One region of the Mycobacterium sp. SA01 genome, then DNA from elsewhere that is predicted to be linked to it. Evidence: predicted binding sites of a transcription regulator. Region 1 holds the regulator's gene; the other holds the start of a gene.
The links. The regulator LexA, encoded in region 1, represses DNA repair genes until DNA is damaged. The targets are predictions, from matches to a motif close to CGAACANNTGTTCG.
Positions count from the first base shown of each region.

Region 2: cofD (2-phospho-L-lactate transferase) is a predicted target of LexA. The motif match lies at 2,062-2,075, and genes of this name have one in related genera.

Region 1 covers NZ_JBGGNO010000018.1:235,498-238,903, forward strand. Annotated here, with positions in the region: gene AB4879_RS14120 (PhzF family phenazine biosynthesis protein) at 1-306, shown strand, start outside; gene nrdR (transcriptional regulator NrdR) at 309-773, opposite strand; gene AB4879_RS14130 (LysM peptidoglycan-binding domain-containing protein) at 863-1,345, opposite strand; gene lexA (transcriptional repressor LexA) at 1,559-2,218, shown strand; gene AB4879_RS14140 (LGFP repeat-containing protein) at 2,237-3,406, opposite strand, start outside.
Region 2 covers NZ_JBGGNO010000019.1:298,614-302,019, reverse strand. Annotated here, with positions in the region: gene AB4879_RS17415 (coenzyme F420-0:L-glutamate ligase) at 1-847, opposite strand, end outside; gene cofD (2-phospho-L-lactate transferase) at 844-1,845, opposite strand; gene AB4879_RS17405 (WhiB family transcriptional regulator) at 2,238-2,504, shown strand; gene AB4879_RS17400 (metallopeptidase family protein) at 2,532-2,954, opposite strand; gene AB4879_RS17395 (DUF3499 domain-containing protein) at 3,117-3,406, shown strand, end outside.

The DNA.
Region 1 (3,406 bases):
CTGGACTCGGTGGACGAACTGCTGGCCGCCGACCCGGACGACTACTCCGACGACGCGGAGCATTACCTGTGGGCGTGGCTGGATCGCGACGGCGGGCACATCCGGTCGCGGATGTTCGCCGCCGATCTCGGAGTGCCCGAGGACGAGGCCACCGGATCCGCGGCGGCACGGGTGACCGATTACCTGAGCCGCGACCTGACGATCACCCAGGGCAAGGGATCGCAGATCTTCACGACGTGGGACGCGCAAGGGTGGGTGCTGATTGCCGGCAGAGTGGTCAGCGACGGTGTGCGACAGCTCGATTGAGCTCAGCCGGAGGTGCCGACGGCCCGGTGGGCGCGCAGCGCCTCGATCTCACGCTCGAAGTCCTCGGCTGAGCTGAACGAGCGGTACACCGACGCGAATCGCAGATAGGCGACCTCGTCGAGTTCACGTAGCGGGCCCAGGATGGCGAGTCCGACCTCGTGGCTGGGGATCTCGGGCGAGCCGGCCGCCCGCACGGTGTCCTCCACTTGCTGGGCCAACAGATTGAGCGCGTCGTCATCGACATCGCGGCCCTGGCAGGCCCGGCGAACGCCACTGACGACCTTTTCCCGGCTGAACGGCTCGGTGACGCCGCTGCGCTTCACCACCGCCAGCACCGCGGTCTCCACAGTGGTGAACCGCCGGCCGCACTCCGGACAGGAGCGGCGACGCCGGATGGCCTGGCCCTCGTCGGTCTCGCGGGAATCGACAACACGGGAGTCCGGGTTGCGGCAGAACGGACAGTGCATGACCGCTCCTTCGCTCAGTGGCCCGATACGTCGAACCACTGAGAGCCTACCTGCGCCGTCCGCGGGAGCGGCTGCGGCCAACACGGCCGTCAGCCGATCGGCGCGATCAGCGTCTGCCCGGCGTCCAGCGACGCCGACTCGAGCTTGTTCAAATCGCGGATGCGTTGCACCACCTGTCCGGCGGGCGCATCCGGCGCGACCCGTCCGGCCAGCTGCTGCAGCGTCTCCCCTGCCTGAACCTGGACGACGGCGAGCTGGTCCGGCATCTGCTCGGTGGCCGCGGGCGCGGCGCTGAAGTGGCCGACCATACCGAGCCAGAGGGTGATCAATGCGGCCACTCCCGCCAGCGCGATCGTGACCGCAGTGCTGACCGGCCTGCGGGTGTGCGGTGCTCGGGAGACCGCGACCCCCGTGCCCCGGTACCGCATCGGCGTGATGGCCGGCCGTGCCGGGTGCGGCCGGTGGGCACGAACGCCGGCCGGACGGCGCCGAGCAGGAGAAACAGGCGCGCCGGCCGTCCGCCGGTACACCGGTGCCGAGATGTAAACCTGTCGATCATCGATGACTGTCACGTCCGTGTCCTTCCTTCAGGGCCGCCCCGGTTCGCTCTTGTGTTCGAAATATACTCGATCATCCGTTCGAAAACCGAACATGTGAGCGAGCGTGTTCGAAGAATAAATCCGACCACCGACAAGTTCTGCTCCGCCGGCCACCGAGAACACCGAATCGCGACACGGTCGAACAAATGTTTGAATTTTGACGCGGGCCCGGCTAGATTCGGCCCTATGAGCGAGCGCAGTGAGACATCCGGGCTGACCGAGCGGCAGCGCACCATCCTCGACGTGATCCGCGCCTCCGTCACCAGCCGCGGCTATCCCCCCAGCATCCGTGAGATCGGCGACGCCGTCGGCCTCACATCCACGTCATCGGTGGCTCACCAGCTGCGCACCCTGGAGCGCAAGGGCTATCTACGCCGCGATGCCAACCGGCCGCGTGCGGTGGACGTGCGCGGAGCCGACGACGCGGTGAGCCACGTGCGCACCGAGGTTGCCGGTTCGGACGCGCTCCCCGAACCGACGTTCGTGCCGGTGCTCGGACGCATCGCCGCCGGCGGCCCGATCCTCGCCGAGGAAGCCGTCGAGGACGTGTTCCCGCTACCGCGCGAGTTGGTCGGCGACGGGTCGCTGTTCCTGCTCAAGGTCGTCGGTGAGTCCATGATCGACGCGGCGATCTGCGACGGCGACTGGGTCGTGGTCCGTCAGCAGAACGTCGCCGACAACGGCGACATCGTCGCGGCGATGATCGACGGCGAGGCAACGGTGAAGACGTTCAAGCGCACCAGCGGCCAGGTGTGGCTGATGCCGCACAACCCGGCGTTCGACCCCATTCCCGGTAACGACGCCGCGATCCTCGGCAAGGTCGTGACCGTTCTCCGCAAGGTCTAGCGGACCGGGGCGAAAGCCTCACTCCGCCTTGTGGAAACCATTCGCCTGCGCGAGTTCCTCACTGGCGAACCACACTTCGGGCACGGTGTGGTCGTACAGCGCCGAGTCCGGGGTGTAGTACAGCCCCGAATGTGTGTTGGCCTTGACCACATAGCCCTCGGGAGCCTGATACGGATCCGAGAGCGGAAGGTGGATCGCCGGACGATGGGCTGCCGCTTCGGCGTGCACGTCGGACTGCAGGACTTCCGCCGGCTGCGTGGAGTCTTCCTCGATGTCGACGACGTCGGACTCGACGATCTCCTCCGGTGCCGGCTCGGGCTCCAGTGGGGGCTCGGGCTCGGGCTCGGCAGCGCGCCGACGCCGCGGCGTGCCGAGCTCTCCCATGTCGAGCCGCCACATCGATTGCGACTCCCCGAGATTCACCGCCGCATGGCGGCCTGAATCGCTCGACTCGTCGTCCTCGATCTCCTCGACCTCGGCGTACTCGAGTTCCGCCGGCACCTCGTCGGCTTCGTCTGCCTCGTACCCGCCGGTTTCGGCGGCCTCGGCGGGGATGCGGGTCGGCGTGGTGTCGATGGAGTCCTCGTCGCCGTCGAATACGTCCTCGGATCCGGGTTGCGACTTCTCGTCTTCGGTGGGCGCCCAGCCGAACCCCGGCGCGGCGGCGACCTGCGGAACGCCGCCGTCGGGGTAGGTCGAGAAGCGCGACGCGGCCGCGGCATCAGCCTCGCCGGTGACCTCACTGGGCCAATGATCGTCGTCGTAGTCCGAGTCGTCGAAGTCGTCGTCGATCTCCTCGCCACCGCTGCGGCGGCGCTGCAGCCACAGCACGCCCAGGCCGATCACGGCCAGCAGCAACAGGACCGGGACGATGATCAGCAGCCACCACCAGTGGAAGGTGAAACCGTTGCCGGACTTGCTGCCCGCCTGGCCGGCCTGCGGCCCGGCGGCCGGAACCTGAACACCGGACAGCGAACCGGCGAGTTCCGGCGGTTTGGTCGTGAACGTGTTGCTGGCCTTGTTCCAGGAGATCTCGCCGCCGCTGAACTTCTGTGTCACGGTGTCGCCGTTGACGCTCTGCTCGCCGGTCGGTACACCGAGCTTGCCGGTGGCACCGCCCAGCTTGGTCCAGGCGGCGTTGATCGCACCGCGCACCACGATGGCACCGTTGTCGGGAGTCCAGAAGAT
Region 2 (3,406 bases), on a different contig from region 1:
GTGCCTCGGCGACGGCCTCCTCGATGAGCGTGTGGTCGACCGGCTCCGGCGCGAACTGTCGGACCGACCGGCGCACGAGCTGGGCTTGGCGGCGCCCGAGCTCCAGTGCCTCGGCGGTGCCCAGCCAGAACAGGTCGTCCTCACCGCCGCGCAACAGGCGGGCCGCGGTGGACCCGTCGTCCTCGAGCTCGAGGCCGCGGACTACCGCGACGGGCACCGCGGTCAGCTTGCCCTTCACCAGGTCGGCGGCGGCGGCGATCTCGTCGGCGACGGCGACTTCGGTGACCACCAGCTCGTTGCCGTGCCGGTCGACGGCGCCGGCGTATCCGTAGAGGACGGGAAGCCCGGCGGCGCCGATTGCGGCGTCGGTCTGGCCGTTGCGCCAGGCACGACCCATGGTGTCGGTGACCAGAACCGCGACATTCACGCCGAGCCGCTCGCGCAGTGCCGTGCGCAGCGCGGCGGCGCTGCCGTCCGGATCGACGGGCAGCAAGGCCAATTCGGTGGACCCGACGTTGGATCCGTCGACGCCCGCGGCTGCCTGCACGATGCCGTTGCGATTCTCGGTGATCAGCGTCCGACCTTTGCGGGCCAGCACCCGCACGGCCTCCTGGTCGATGATCTTGCGACGCAGGGCGTCCCGTTCGTCGGGGTCCGCCGGTGCCGCGACGATGCGGCCCTCGCACTTGGACATCACCTTGCTGGTGACGACGACGATGTCGCCGTCGCGCAGCCATGGCGCCGCCGAGACGAGGGCGGCCGCCAGATCATCGCCGGGGCGGAACTCCGGAAGCCCGGGGACGGGCAGGATTTCGACGGGTGCTGCGCTGCCATGCTCGAGACTCACGGCGCCACCCCCGCCAATTCGAGCCCGGCGCGCACCATTTCGGCGGTGGCCGCCGGATCGGACATCAGCAGCGGTATCGAGTGCACCGTCAGTCCGGGTACGTCGGCGTGATCGCCTTCGGACACCAGCCAGTAGTCCAGGATTCCGGTCGCCGAGCGCGCGCCGTAGTGACGGGCGACGGCGTGCGAGGAGGTTTCGACGCCGATCACCGACAGGCATTCGTCGGCCATGCCGCGCAACGGCTTTCCGCCGATGATGGGGGAGTAGCCGACGACCGGGGCGGGTGTGGAGCGCAGCGCGGCGCGAACACCGGGGATGGCGAGGATTGCGCCGATGCTCACCACCGGGTTGGAGGGGGCGAGCATGACCACGTCGGCTTCGGTGATCGCGTCGACGACACCGGGCCCGGCAGTGGCGTTTTCGGACCCCACGAACGCGAAACTGTGCGTGGGCACCTGCGCCCGGTAGCGCACCCACCATTCCTGGAAGTGGATCGCTTTGCGGTCACCGGTGTCGGGATCGTCGATCACAACATGGGTTTCGCACCGGTCGTCACTGGCCGGCAGGAGCGTGGCCCCCGGTTGCCAGCGGTGGCACAGCGCCTCGGTCACCTGCGACAGGGGATATCCGGCACGCAGCATCTGACTGCGCACCAGATGTGTGGCGAGGTCGCGGTCGCCCAGGCCGAACCAATCGGGTTGCACGCCGTAGGCCGCCAATTCTTCTTTCGCGTGCCACGTCTCGTTGCGATGTCCCCAGCCGCGCTCGGGATCGATACCTCCACCTAAGGTGTACATGCAGGTGTCGAGGTCGGGACAGATGCGCACACCGTGCATCCAGGCGTCATCGCCGATGTTGACCACGGCGGTCAGCGCGTGATCAAGATCGCCTGTGGCTCCGGATATCTGGCCGGCGAACTGGCCCAGGCCGAGCAATCGCTGTACGCCCAGCAGGAAGCGGGCACCCCCGACGCCGCCGACCAGAACGGTGATCTTCACACCGATCGACACTAGGCGGTCGGGCATTTCGGCGGCCAACGCGGTCACGATCGCGTCACTCCCAAGACACGCCGGGGCATCGACTCGCCGAATTATCCAAGGGAAATGGTATTAATTTCGGTTCAATCGCTTGACCGGGCCACTGCATAAGTGTCTAATCACATCAGTGTCATTTCCCGGTCGGACCAGCCGGTTTCGGTGTCCCAGACCGCGATTCGACCAAGTGTTCGAACGAGTTGGGCACACTTCAATAGTGGGCGACATGCAAAAGATCTACGAAACCAGGTGAGGAGGCGGAAATGTCCTATGAGCACGTGTTCGGCACGATGGGGTTGCCGCAGTCCATTACCGGTTCGCAGACGATGGGGGTAATGGCACGCGCTCACTTGAGTTTGGTGCCAGACCCGATCATCGATGCGACGCCGGATTCGGCCGATGAAGAAGACCAGTGGCAGGAACGCGCGCTGTGCGCGCAGACCGATCCCGAAGCGTTCTTCCCCGAGAAGGGCGGTTCCACTCGCGAGGCCAAGCGGATCTGCTTGGGCTGCGAGGTCCGTGAGTCGTGCCTCGAGTACGCCTTGGCCAACGATGAGCGCTTCGGTATCTGGGGCGGACTCTCCGAGCGGGAGCGCCGTCGCCTCAAGCGCGGCATCATCTGACGACGACCGCGGGTCGGAGAATCCGACTCAGTCGTCGTCGATGGTCGGGTCGATGACCGACGGCTCGACCCCGAGATAGGTAGCCACCTGCGCCACCAGAATCTCGTGCAGAAGATCGGTCAGATCGATCGAGTCCTTGGCCCGGCGCTCGATCGGCTTGCGGAACAGCACAATTCGGGCGCGCGTCGAGTTTCCGCGAACGTCCACTCCGGCTGGGATCAGCCGGGCCAACGCGATCGGCCCGTCGGCCACCACTTCAGCGGGCCACTGCACACTGTCCGGATCCTTCGGCGCGATGCGCGGGATCTCGTCGACGGCAACGTCGAGACCGGTGAGCCGTTGTTGCCAGCGCCGCTCGATCGGCTCATAGGCTTCCAATACCGCCATGTCGAATCGCTCTGCGCGGCTGCGCCACCCCGGCACCGTCGGCGGCAGCAATGGGCCCCGCATCTCACGTCCCCGGCGCGACCCCGGGCTGCCACCGGCTCGTCCACCTCGCCGGGAGCTGCGGGAATCGACCACGGATGTGATCGTAACGGTTGTGAATCGGCCGACCGGCGGCTGCGCGTGTCCCCCGGCAACCTGTGAATGAACCGCGATAGCCTCACGGACGTGAATGTTCCTCGTCGCTGCTGCCGGCCTGGATGCCCCCATTATGCGGTGGCGACGCTGACGTTCGTCTACTCCGACTCGACTGCGGTCGTCGGGCCACTGGCAATCTCCCGCGAACCGCATTCGTGGGACCTGTGCATCACTCATGCCAACCGCATCACTGCCCCCCGGGGTTGGGAGCTGGTCCGCCACGCTGGCCCGCTGCCGGAGTTCCCCGACGAGGACGATCTCGTCGCTCTCGCCGATGCAGTCCGGGAAGGCCGTGAGTTGCCCACACGGCCCCCGATCGC